DNA from 2 places in the Rheinheimera fenheensis genome. Region 1 is predicted to be linked to the other one. Evidence: riboswitches for the same ligand, from Rfam matches in the RefSeq annotation. Region 1 holds a riboswitch; the other holds the start of a gene.
The links. Region 1 has a riboswitch for thiamine pyrophosphate ahead of thiC (phosphomethylpyrimidine synthase ThiC). Riboswitches for the same ligand answer to the same signal wherever they lie in the genome.
Positions count from the first base shown of each region.

Region 2: linked by a shared signal. The riboswitch ahead of ABGI61_RS04785 (TonB-dependent receptor) and the one ahead of thiC (phosphomethylpyrimidine synthase ThiC) in region 1 are both predicted to bind thiamine pyrophosphate.

Region 1 is NZ_JBDPJM010000015.1:50,935-57,029, reverse strand. It holds gene ABGI61_RS16210 (thiazole synthase) at 1-535, opposite strand, end outside; gene thiS (sulfur carrier protein ThiS) at 538-738, opposite strand; gene thiE (thiamine phosphate synthase) at 722-2,221, opposite strand; gene thiC (phosphomethylpyrimidine synthase ThiC) at 2,214-3,989, opposite strand; TPP riboswitch at 4,087-4,197, opposite strand; gene sbcB (exodeoxyribonuclease I) at 4,252-5,697, opposite strand; gene ABGI61_RS16185 (LysR family transcriptional regulator) at 5,769-6,095, opposite strand, start outside.
Region 2 is NZ_JBDPJM010000002.1:395,205-401,299, reverse strand. It holds gene ABGI61_RS04795 (methyl-accepting chemotaxis protein) at 1-580, shown strand, start outside; gene ABGI61_RS04790 (hypothetical protein) at 587-1,435, opposite strand; TPP riboswitch at 1,548-1,644, shown strand; gene ABGI61_RS04785 (TonB-dependent receptor) at 1,683-3,770, shown strand; gene ABGI61_RS04780 (YkoF family thiamine/hydroxymethylpyrimidine-binding protein) at 3,781-4,029, shown strand; gene pnuC (nicotinamide riboside transporter PnuC) at 4,026-4,655, shown strand; gene ABGI61_RS04770 (phosphotransferase family protein) at 4,607-5,491, shown strand; gene ABGI61_RS04765 (MerR family transcriptional regulator) at 5,486-5,668, opposite strand; gene ABGI61_RS04760 (S9 family peptidase) at 5,867-6,095, shown strand, end outside.

The DNA.
Region 1 (6,095 bases):
TCACCGGCACTGTGGCTTGCTCGATAATAATCTCCAGCATGGCGCGGGTTTGTAAGCCCTGATTAGAGCCAATAGCAGCGCCAAGTGGCATGACTGCCCCGCAGCCAACTTGCTCCAGCCGTTTACATAACACCGGATCAGCACTGCAATAGGGCAGTACCACGAAGCCCAGTTTAACCAGCCGTTCGGCAGCAAGTAGGGTTTCGATAGGATCGGGCATTAAATAGCGCGGGTCAGGGTGAATTTCCAGTTTTAGCCAGTGGGTCTGTAGTGCATCGCGTGCCAGTTCAGCGGCAAAAATAGCCTCTTTCGCAGTTTTAGCGCCAGAGGTATTTGGCAGCAACTGAATTTTCATCGCCCGCAGTGGCGTCAATAAATCATCCCGGGGTTTATCTAACTCCAGTCGCTTTATGGCAAGTGTAACCATCTGGCTGCCACTGGCCTCTATAGTTTGTTGCATCAGCTGTGGGCTGGCAAATTTTCCGCTACCTAGCAGCAGGCGGCTGTGCAAGGTTGTATCTGCAATTGTCAGCAAGGTCAGCCTCCTGTCACTATCTGAAATAGTTGTATCTGATCATGATTTTGCAACTGATACTCATGCCAAAGGCGTTTAGCGATAATGCTATTGTTCACTGCGATTGCCAGGCCCTCAGTGGTTAACTGTTGTTGCTGTAACAGTTGCACTAAGGTGCTGTCATCAGCAAGTTGTAATGAGGTATCGTTAAGCAAAATGTGCATAATGTTGCTCCACGTGATGTTTAAAGCGTGAAAATGCCTGTTCAGGTTCAGCCTGCGCGGTAACGGCAGATACCACGGCTACACCGGATACACCGCACTGCAACACTGCATCAAGCCGTTCTGCGCTAATACCGCCTATCGCGACAGTTGGCATATCGCTACAGAGTGCTGCGTAGCGCTTGAGCCTGGTTAAGCCTTGGGGTTGTGATGGCATCTGCTTGGTTTGGGTGGCAAAAATATGCCCCAATGCGATGTAAGACGGCTGTAACTGACGCGTACGTAATACTTCAGCGTAACTGTGGGTTGAAATGCCCAGACGTAAACCGGCGGCAGCTATTGCAGGTAAATCTGCTTCAGCTAAATCCTCCTGGCCTAAATGCACGCCATAGGCAGCGTATTTAATTGCCAGCTGCCAGTGGTCGTTGATAAGTAGCCGCAATTTGTAGTCGCGGCTTAATACCACAGCTTCGGCTATCTGCTGTTCAATTTCCAAAGCAGCGCCATGTTTTATGCGTAGTTGGATAACGTCCGGTTCAAGTGGCAGCAAACGTTTTAGCCATTGCACACTGTCCACCACCGGATAAAAGCCGATAGGGTCGGTGATGGCGGCAAAGCTGAGCGTATCGTAGTGAGTATCTTGCGGCTGTTTTAGTTTGGGAAAATAGCGCGGCTCTGTCGGCCAGCCGTGATGCTGTAAGCTACCGGCGCCTTTGCCTGTCGCGTAGCTGTGGCACAGCGCTTGTTGCAAATAAGCTCGGCCAACAATAATACTATCCGCAAGCTCATAACCATGAGCCCAGGCTGCTGCTATTGCGCTGGATAAAACGCAGCCGGTGCCGTGGTTATGCACCGCGCTGAGCCTGGGTAGGGTAAGCTGAAAGCGACTGTTTGGGCTGACAAACTGATCAGTGATATCGACTGTATTGCTATTGTGGCCACCTTTTACCAGTACGGCTTTTGCGCCCCATTGCAATAATTGCTCAGCTTGCAACTCACTCTCAGAGTGCGGCAACTGACTAAGCAGGGAAAGTTCCGGCAGGTTGGGGGTAATAAGGTCCAGCAAGGGTAACAACTTTTGCCGCCAGAGGCTCAGTGTGCTTTGCCGGACAAAATTATAGCCGCTACTGCTACTTAGCACCGGATCGGCTACAACCACAAAAGAATATTCCGTTTTATGTTGCGCCAGCCAGCTGGCTAATTGCTCCAACAATCCGGCATCAGGAATCAGCCCTATTTTAATTACTTTAGGTGGCATATCCTCAAGCAGACAATTCAGTTGGGTGATAAACAATGCAGGGCTCACAGCCTCATAACCAACCACTTCTGTGCTATTTTGCGCCGTGACAGCCGCAATTACACTGCAACCATGGCAATCCATTGCCGCAAAAGTATGTAAATCCGCCTGAATGCCGGCGCCACCGCCACTGTCTGAACTGGCAATAGTCCAGACGATGGGTTTTGCTTTAGATAATTGCTCAAGCATCAGTTAATGCCTCTTGCTGCTGAACTTGCTGGTTAAGCCGCATTGAGCAAAATTTCGGTCCGCACATTGAGCAAAACTGTTCGGTATCGGCGCCTTCGTGGCTTAGCGTTTCATCGTGAAAAGCTTTAGCGGTGAAAGGGTCCAGTGCCAGATGGTACTGATCCTGCCAGCGAAATTCGTAGCGGGCTTTAGACAGGGCATTGTCTCTTTGCTGCGCTGCCGGATGGCCTTTGGCCAGATCTGCCGCATGGGCGGCAATTTTGTAAGCGATAAGACCTTGTTTTACATCTTCTTTGTTGGGCAGGCCGAGATGCTCCTTTGGCGTAACATAGCACAGCATGGCGCAGCCAAACCAACCAATCATCGCAGCACCTATGCCAGAGGTAATATGATCGTAACCCGGTGCAATATCGGTCGTCAGCGGGCCCAAAGTATAAAACGGTGCTTCGTGGCAATGCTTTAGCTGCTCAGTCATATTTTCCTGAATAAGCTGCATCGGCACATGGCCCGGGCCTTCTATCATCACCTGTACATCATAGCGCCAGGCAATTTTGGTCAGTTCGCCCAGGGTGCGCAGCTCGGCAAATTGCGCTTCATCGTTGGCATCGGCAATACTACCTGGGCGCAGGCCGTCACCCAGTGATAATGAAATATCGTAAGCTGCACAGAGCTGGCAAATTTGCTCAAAATGCTGATATAAAAAGCTTTCCTCGTTATACAACCTTGTCCACTGCGCCATAATTGCACCACCGCGTGAGACGATGCCGGTTACCCGCTTCGCGGTTAAGGCAACAAAATCTTTTAACACCCCGGCATGAATAGTAAAGTAATCGACCCCTTGCTCAGCTTGCTCGATTAAGGTGTCATAAAACACCTGCCAGTTTATCCGGCTGACATCGCCGTTTACTTTTTCCAGCGCCTGATAAATCGGTACTGTACCAATAGGCACCGGGCTGTTACGGATAATCCAGTCACGGGTTTGGTGGATGCGCCGGCCGGTAGATAAGTCCATTACGGTATCTGCGCCCCAGCGCGTGGCCCACACCAGCTTTTCCACTTCTTCTTCAATGCTGGAGCTAACCGACGAGTTACCGATATTGGCATTGACCTTAACTTTAAAGTTGCGGCCAATAATCATCGGCTCTGCTTCCGGGTGGTTAATATTGGCCGGAATAATGGCGCGGCCGGCGGCCACTTCCTGGCGCACGAATTCTGCGGTGATTTGCTTAGGGATAGCTGCGCCAAAGCTTTCGCCCTGATGGGTTCTGACGCCATCATCTGCTGTGGCCATATTTTCCCTAAGGGCGATAAAGTGCATTTCTGGCGTAATAATGCCGGCACGGGCATAGTGTAATTGGGTGACTGTTTTGCCAGGCTTGGCTTTAAGCGGCTGATGCTCAAATTCGGTGATCTGTTCATCCAGTGCGATATCGGCATATGGCAGCTCGGGCGAGGGGGCTACATCACCGCGCTGATTAATCCAGTTAAGCCGAAGCTTAGGCAGGCCTTTTAGTACATCTAACGGCTGCGTGGGGTCGCCATAAGGGCCCGAAGTGTCATACACCGGCAGTGACGGGTTAGCTTGAAGGCTGCCATCGGCTAAACGGCTGGGACTAAGGTGAATATCCCGTACGGGCACTTTAATGCCACTTTGACCGCATTCAAGGTAACGACGGCTGGATCCGGGAAAGTTTTCGCCTTGCAGTGCCTGAATATAGGCTCGGGCATGGGCGCGTAACTCACGTTTTGATAAAGGTGTAGCAGACATAGCAAGCTCCGGTTAACAAGTTGAGGTTGCTTGTCCGGAGTGGGGGCAGGTTATAACAGTCAGCAAATCCGACGGGCGGATTTGGCCTGGGTTAAATGCTGTATTTCCCCTTGTTTCCCTTCGCAGGTATTAGCCTGATCAGGTTCAACGGATCCCGTTTTCACGGTCTCAGCCCGCTGTAAACAGCTGGGCACTCCGACAAGATGGTGCTAAGTATTCACGTATTGCTAACGAAATTCAAGGTCTGATTGCAACCGGTGTTTTATAAACTCTGCACATACAGGTAAAGTGATTTAAGAATTTTCATCTTCTGCTCATCACTGGCGTGCTCATGCGCCAGATTTTCCAGCGCCAGGCTAAAGTCTTCCATCGTTAAATTTGGGTTATCCAGTCCATGCATCAGTTTATCCGTGCGGTAGCGCTGCCATTTTTGCTGTTCGCTGTCAGTCAGGCTGTAAGGGTAGTTGCGGGCACGGTATAAAAACAGCAGACTGTTGAGGCGCTCGTCACTGAACATCGGCGCGTTTACCGCCAACTGCTCTGGCGTTAGCTGATGCAACTGCGCCATTTTTTGCTTGTCACCATCGCTGATAAAACCGCTGTACAACTGATAATCCGGGTTGGTTTCTGCGGCAAACTCATTTAGCTGCTCATACAACTCAATAGCTTTGGCCTGCACTTCACGGTGCTGGCGTAAAAATTCTAAATGCTTCAGGCACTTTGCTCTGTCAATACCAAATTCTGCGGCGCGCTGTTCTGTTAGGGTTTTTGCTGGTGCTAAAACCGGGCATTTATTCAAATGAATAAGCTTTAAGCCCAGCCGCTGTTCGCCCTCAGCCAGATCAGTCGTTTTGGTGTACAGCTTTTGCTGTAAGGTCTCGATATCGTCTTCCAGCAGTGGTGTGGGGTCGGCCTGCAGGTTATAACAAATCACCGCATTCTTATTCGTCGGGTGAAATGCCAGCGGCACCACCCAGCTAACACAACCTTGAGTAGCCGGGAATTTTGACGATACATGCACCAGCGGTGTCATACCGGCGACGTCAATCAGCTCGGCCACTTTGGCTTTTTTTCGTAACTCAAATAAATAGCTAAAGAGTTTAGGCTGTTTTTCTTTTATCAGTCTGGCGATGGCAATGGTGGCGTAGACATCGGATAACGCATCATGGGCGTTTTCATGAGCTAAGCCGTTAGCGCGGGTTAGCTCTTCCAGTTTAAAGCTGGGGCTGCCATCTTCGCGCTGTGGCCAGTTAATGCCGTCGGGACGCAGCGCATAACAAGCTCGCACCATGTCGATTAAGTCCCAGCGGCTGTTACCGTGTTGCCACTCGCGGCCATAGGGCTCATAGAAATTGCGGTACAGGCTATAGCGGGTCACTTCATCATCAAAGCGAAGGTTGTTATAACCCAGTACACAGGTATTGGGCGTACTAAAGCGTTGCAGAATACGCTGCATAAAGTCAGTTTCGCTCAGGCCTTTTTTATTGCACAGCTGAGGCGTTAAGCCGGTAATTAACGCCGCTTGGGGGTGCGGCAGGTAGTCATTGGCCAGTTGGCAGTACCAGACATCCGGCTCACCGATAATATTCAGGTCTAAATCGGTTCGGATCCCGGCAAACTGCGCCGGGCGGTCGCGCTTAGGATCGGCGCCCCAGGTTTCATAATCGTGAAAGTAAAAACTGGCGTTTTGGCTCATAAATATCGTCAAATCATAACCGGTAGCTAGTGGCGCCAGTGTAGCAGTATGGCAACAGAGGTGACATGCTTTTGCTGATCTAATTAACGGGCGCTGGCCTGCTGACACTGCTGTAACAACATTGCAAGTGCATTGCTACTGCTGTTTTTCGGGTATGCCAGGCCGATGGTGCGTTCCAGCTTTGCGTCGGCAATAGGGCGCAATAATACATCGCTGCGCTGCTGCATATTGTCAAAGTTCGGTACCAGCGCACAGCCAACACCAGCGGATACCAGCCCCAGTGCGTATTCGATGGTTTGAATGTTGGCGCGCAGATCAGGCTTAATACCGCGGCGCACCATCTCCGGGTAAAGGCTGTTCCAGGCATCACAGGGGGTGCGTTTAATCAGCGGCAGGTTTTCAAAATCGGC
Region 2 (6,095 bases), on a different contig from region 1:
ACAGCAGCTGACACAAAGTGCCGTTGTGGTGCAAAAACTGCAGCAGGAGTCTGGCCAAATCTCTGCAGTGGTCGATGTGATCCGTAAAATTTCTGAACAAACTAACTTGCTGGCGCTTAATGCAGCGATTGAGGCAGCAAGGGCCGGCGAAGCGGGGCGCGGTTTTTCAGTTGTCGCAGACGAGGTGCGCACCTTATCCGCCAATACCCAGCAGGCGACAGAGTCAATTAATACTATGGTGACCTTACTGCAACAGCAGGCTGCCAGTGCGGTACAAGTGATACAGCAAGCACACCAACAAGCCGATCATAGCGTGCAGCTGGCACAGGAGACCGGCCAGCGTTTTGCACAGCTGGCCTCTGCGGTTGAGGGCATTCACAGTGCTAATCAGAGTATTTGTAGTGCTACGCTGCAGCAACAAGCGGTTACTGATGATATTGCCGATAATATTCACCGCTTAAACGACAATATTAGTCAGTTAAGCTATAGCGCAGGCATTGCTACCGGTGCTAGTGAGCAGCTAACGCAACTCTCTAATCAGCTTAACGCTGACTGGCAGGTGTTTAATAGGCGCGCCTAAGCCAGATTAACCCGGCGGACAGGCACGATACAATGCCATCATTTGGCTGCCGGTTTGCATCAGGCTGAGTAGCAGGCTGGCCGCATAAACAAACACCAGGCTTAGCAGCGCGGAGAATATAATTTTGCCGCTACTTAGTTGTTGCTGCTTACCGTAGGCAAACCAGGCAATAAACAGCCAGCAGACCAAAATAAGCTGCATACCTGCTTGTAACCCGACTCCCAGCAAAAACAGCGGCCGCTCTGTTGCTTGCAGGTACAGGCTTTGCGCCTGCGCCAGTTGCTGCTGTAGAGCATCACTTGCTGTCGGGTTGGCTGCTAACTCGCCTGAGACATCAGTATTGCACAAAAGCTGTGCTGTCATGGGCTGCAATGCTTTAGCGCTTTGCTCCAGCTGGATCCAGCTTTTGGCAACTGTGGGATCTATCATGCCGATATTGGTCAGCGCGTTGGCAAATACCAACAGTACCATGGTGATACCGCAGAAAAAGGCAAACAAACGAAAAAAGGTAAAGAAGCTGCCGCCAGCACCCACCATTTTCAAGCAGCCAAAGGCGATAGCAGCGGCGAAAAATAACAGAAATAAATCAAACAGTGCGCTACTGGCCAAATTAGTAAAAGCAGCGTCGTCGCTGGGTAGGGTGACAGGGTTTACTGCTTCGGGTAACAACTGGCTGATAAACAGCGCAATAAGAAAAGATAAAATAAGAAACTCAACGCCTTTGCTGACTTCATCGGGTTGTTCGGCAATTGCCAGTTGTTGCTGAATAAAGTGTCTTGGGCGAAACAAACACTGGCTGAAGTGCGAAAAAAATAACGGAATTTCAGCAATAACGCGCTCTACATAGCTTTTCATCATGTGTCCTTGTCAGCGAATAAGCCGGCGGAAACAACATAATTCCGCTTCAACTATAGGCGTTGCGGCGCCGTTGTGCATTGCATGGACCAATAAAACGCTATACACTTGCGGCGCGACCAAGGGGTGCAATTGCTGAGATGCCGTCAGGCGAACCCTTAGAACCTGATCCGGATTATACCGGCGGAGGGATGGTGCTAACTCCTCAAGCTGGTGTGATCTCTGAAGTTTGGAGATTCATACAACAATGCGTGTTTTACCTTCAATTTTATCCTTAGCCGTATGTAGCAGTTTTACTGCGCTTGCCAGTCCGTCTGAAACCGCTATTGAACGCCTAACCGTGCAGGGCGATTTACGCCAGCAGTCGGTGCAGCAGCTAGCAGGTAGTATCGCTGTAGTCAGTGAGCAGGACGTAAAGCGCACGTCGGCGCAGCACCTGGACGATTTACTCAGCCAGTTTGCTAACGTCAACTTTGCTGCCGGCGCCTCGCGTGGTCGCTATATTCAAATTCGCGGCATTGGCGAGCGTAGTGAGTTTGTCGATACGATAAACCCTTCAGTTGGCATTTTAATTGATGGCATCGATTACTCGGGGCTGGGCATCAGCGGCATTAGCGATATTGCCCAGCTCGAGGTTTTTCGCGGCCCGGAAGCCAGCCGCTTTGGTGCTAATGCCTTAGCAGGTATGTTGAACTTAACCAGCAAAGGCCCTACAGCAACTGCTGAGGGTAAACTTAGCGCTACGCTGGCTAATTATGACAGCCGGCAGCTGGCCGCGCAGTATAGCAATAGCCTGAACAGCAAGCTGGGTTATAGCCTGTCTTTAGAGCAGCAAAGCTCAGACGGCTTTATTGATAACGCCTTTTTAAACCGCGACGACACCAATAACATTGACGAGTTTACCGGTCGCGCCAAGCTGGCGTATCAGACCACGGATGCGCTGGTGCTGACGTTTATTGCCCATCTGACCGATCAGGATAATGGCTATGACGCCTTTTCGCTGGACCGTAACCGCACCACCTTGTCAGACGAGCCGGGTCAGGACCAAATTCGCAGCAAAGCGCTGGCGGTAAAAGCCGATTACAGCGGCTTGCCATTCGCCACCCTGCAAGGCCAGCTAAGCTGGCTCAGTGCCGACAGCGATTATGGCTTTGATGAAGACTGGAGCTATGTCGGTATTCACCCGGATGAATACTCCACCACTGACCGTTACCTGCGTGCACGTGATCAGCTGACACTGGATTACCGCTTTGTCTCTACACCCGAAGGTAAACTTGGCCAAAGTGACTGGGTGCTGGGGCTTTATGTTGCCAACAAGGGCTTTGATTTAACCCGCCAGTTCTGGAACTGGGATTTATGGCAGGCCGACAGCTTTATCAGCAGCCTGAATCGCACTAATGCTGCAGTATATGGTGAGTTAACCACACCGCTTAACAGTGGCTGGAGCCTGGTGTCTGGCCTGCGCTTAGAGCGCTACGACGATGACTACAGTGATAGCAGCGCCAATGCCATTAAAAACCATGACACCATGTGGGGCGCCAATATTAGCCTGAATTACCAAGTGAATAATCAGGCACTTATTTATTTGCTGGCCTCACGTGGCTACAAGGCTGGTGGTGTAAATGGCGATGCGCTGGCGAAAGCCGCCGACGGCAATTTAGCCGAGCTGAACAGCAAAGCTAGTTTTAAGCCGGAAACCCTGTATAACGCCGAGTTTGGTGTAAAGGGCAGTGCCCTGGATCAAAGCATCACCGCCCGTGTGGCCGCGTTTTATATGTGGCGTGATGATATGCAGGTAAAAGGCTGGCTAAACCCGAACAGCGGCCCGCAATTTGCCGGTTTTATTGATAATGCCGGCAGCGGCCGTAACTACGGTATTGAGATGGAAAACCGCCTGCAGCTGCACCCGCAACTGGCACTGTTTTTATCGGCCAGCTGGCTTAAAACCAAGCTTGGCCGCTATGTTACGCTGGACGGTGATAACTTTAGCGGCCGCGAGCAGGCGCAGGCACCGCGCTTCCAATACAGCCTGGCGACCGACTGGTATATCACCGAGGCGTTAACCTTTAACCTGAGTTTACAGGGTAAAGACAGCTTCTTTTATTCTGATGGCCATAATGCCCGCTCGAGCCGCTATGAGCTGTTAGGCGCGCGCTTAAGTTATCAGCTGGCCAACTGGGAGCTGGCACTGTGGACGCGTAACGCGCTGGATCAGGATATTGGTGTGCGTGGCTTCTACTTTGGTAACGACCCTCGCGACGGCTACCAGCCGCATGTATACGAGCAATTTTCCGAGCCGCGCCGTTTTGGTGCCAGTGCCAGTTATCAGTTTTAAGGAGAAGCTAATGCAACTGTCTGTTGAAATTAGTAAGTATCCGCTGGCGGATGACTACATAACCCCGATAAAAGGCTTTATTGAGCAGCTAAACCAGTACCCGGATATTAAGGTGCTTACCAATACCATGAGCACCCAGTTGTTTGGTGAGTACGACACTGTGATGCAGGCGCTGCAGGCTTGTATTAAGTGGTCGTTCGAGCACTACGGCAAGGTGGTTTTTGTAGTGAAGTTTATTCATGGTGATTTGCGGCCATGAATCAGCTGTTAAGCCAGGCCATAGCGCAGTGGCAGCTGATGCATAGCATCGAGCTTATTGCCACTGTGCTGGCGCTGGCTTATGTGGTGCTTGCGCTTAGGCAAAGCCTGTGGTGCTGGCCGGCAGCGCTGTTAAGCACCCTTTTATTTACCCATGTGATGTGGCAGTCGGCGTTGTTGTCTGATGCCTTGTTGCAGCTTTATTACGCTGCTATGGCATTGTATGGCTGGTGGCGCTGGCGTCAGCTGCAACAGTGCAGTGCGGCCGAACGTGGTCCGGTGTATGAGTGGTGCTGGCAGCGCCATGCGCTGTTAATTGCCCTCACGGCTTTGGCAGGCCTGGCTCTGGGGGCTTTTATGGCAAATTACACTCAGGCTGATTTTGCCTACGTTGACGCGCAAACCACTATGTTTAGCGTGATGGCCACCTGGCTGGTGGCACGTAAACTGGTGTCGAACTGGTTGTACTGGGTAGTGATAGATGCGGTATCGATTTATGTTTATGCACAAAAACACCTGTATTTCTTAACCGGCTTGTTTATGCTGTATACCGTTATTGCAATTGTTGGGTACTTTATTTGGCGCAGTCACTATCAGCAGCAACCCGCAGTGAACTTGAGCACCTAAGGCAGCTTTGTCAGCAGCTGGAGTTTTTTGTTGACCAACCCGTGCTTACGTTTGCCGCCTTATCGCACGGCGAGAGTAACCAAAGTTACTACGTAAAAACAGCCAACAGCCACTATGTGCTACGCTGTTACCCTGCCAATTCGGCTATCTGCCGCCAGCAGGAGCTGCGCTGTCAGCACGCCGCCGCGGCTAAAGGCCTCGCACCGGCACCGCTGTGTTTGAATAATCATTACCAGCTGATGTTAAGCGACTATATCGCCGATGGCGTGCCCTTTGATTATCAGCAGCATGGCCGCAGTGCTTTAGTGCGGGCCGTGGCGGCTTATCATCAGTTAGCGGTACAAAGCAGCGAGCTGGATTGCAGCCAATACCTGCAGCAACTGGTGCAGGCATTACCGCCAGCAGTAACGCCAGAGCCGAGCTTGCTGCGCCAGCTGCAGCTGGCAGCGATACAGTTACAACATCGACATGCTGATACGGTTTTGTGTCATCTGGATTTGCATGCCGGTAACTTGCTCTACGCCAGCGACAAACTCTGGCTGCTCGACTTTGAGTACAGTCAGCGCGCTGACAGCAGCCTGGATTTAGCTGCCATCAGTTTGCATTTCACGTTACCCGGGGTTGAGACACAAGCATTGCTCGAAGATTATGCAGTGCAGCGTGGCACACCTGAGCTGTTGCCGATGCTTAAGCAAAAGCTGCCCTGGGCTAGGCAGTTATATAGCGGGTTTTGTTGGTTGTGGTATCTGTCGCGGCCAGATGCAACTGCGCAGGCACTGCATTGGCAGCACCTTTTAACGACGTTGATGCAGGACAACGCAGTAAAACGGTTATAAGCCGCCCAGGCGCTCGGCCAGGGTTTTGTAGCGTTTTACGTCTTCAGCATCAAACATCGGTTTGCCGTTGCTGTCTTTATCTGCCGGTACCAGCAAATTTTCCCGCGCCAGCCGCTCAACCCGTATTGCCTGCACGCCTAAAAATTCTGCTACCTGATCCACTGTCATTAATGCCATCTTGTTTTCCTTTAGATACTTAGCCAGATAGTAATAGCTTAGTTTGCGGCATTTGTGAATAGTGCCCGCTAAACAAGCGGTTAAAACCGGCTTTGCACACACCCGCTTACACTTTTTTCTGCGGCTTTGCCAAGGCCGACATAGTGACGCTGTAAGCTTTATGTTAATTTCGGCATGTTATTTTAGGAGAACAGAACAATGCAAAAGCACGCAATAGCATTACTGCTCGGCAGCAGCTTGTTTAGCAGCGCCTTATGGGCGACACAACTTATTCCCCCTGTAGCTGTGCAGCAACCTTACACCGTGACATCACCGCATGGCGACCGGCAAGACCCTTACTACTGGCTGCGTGACGACAGTCGCAGCTCGCCAACCGTACTGGACTATCTGTACCGTGAGAACGCCTATGCTAACCAATACGCGGCGG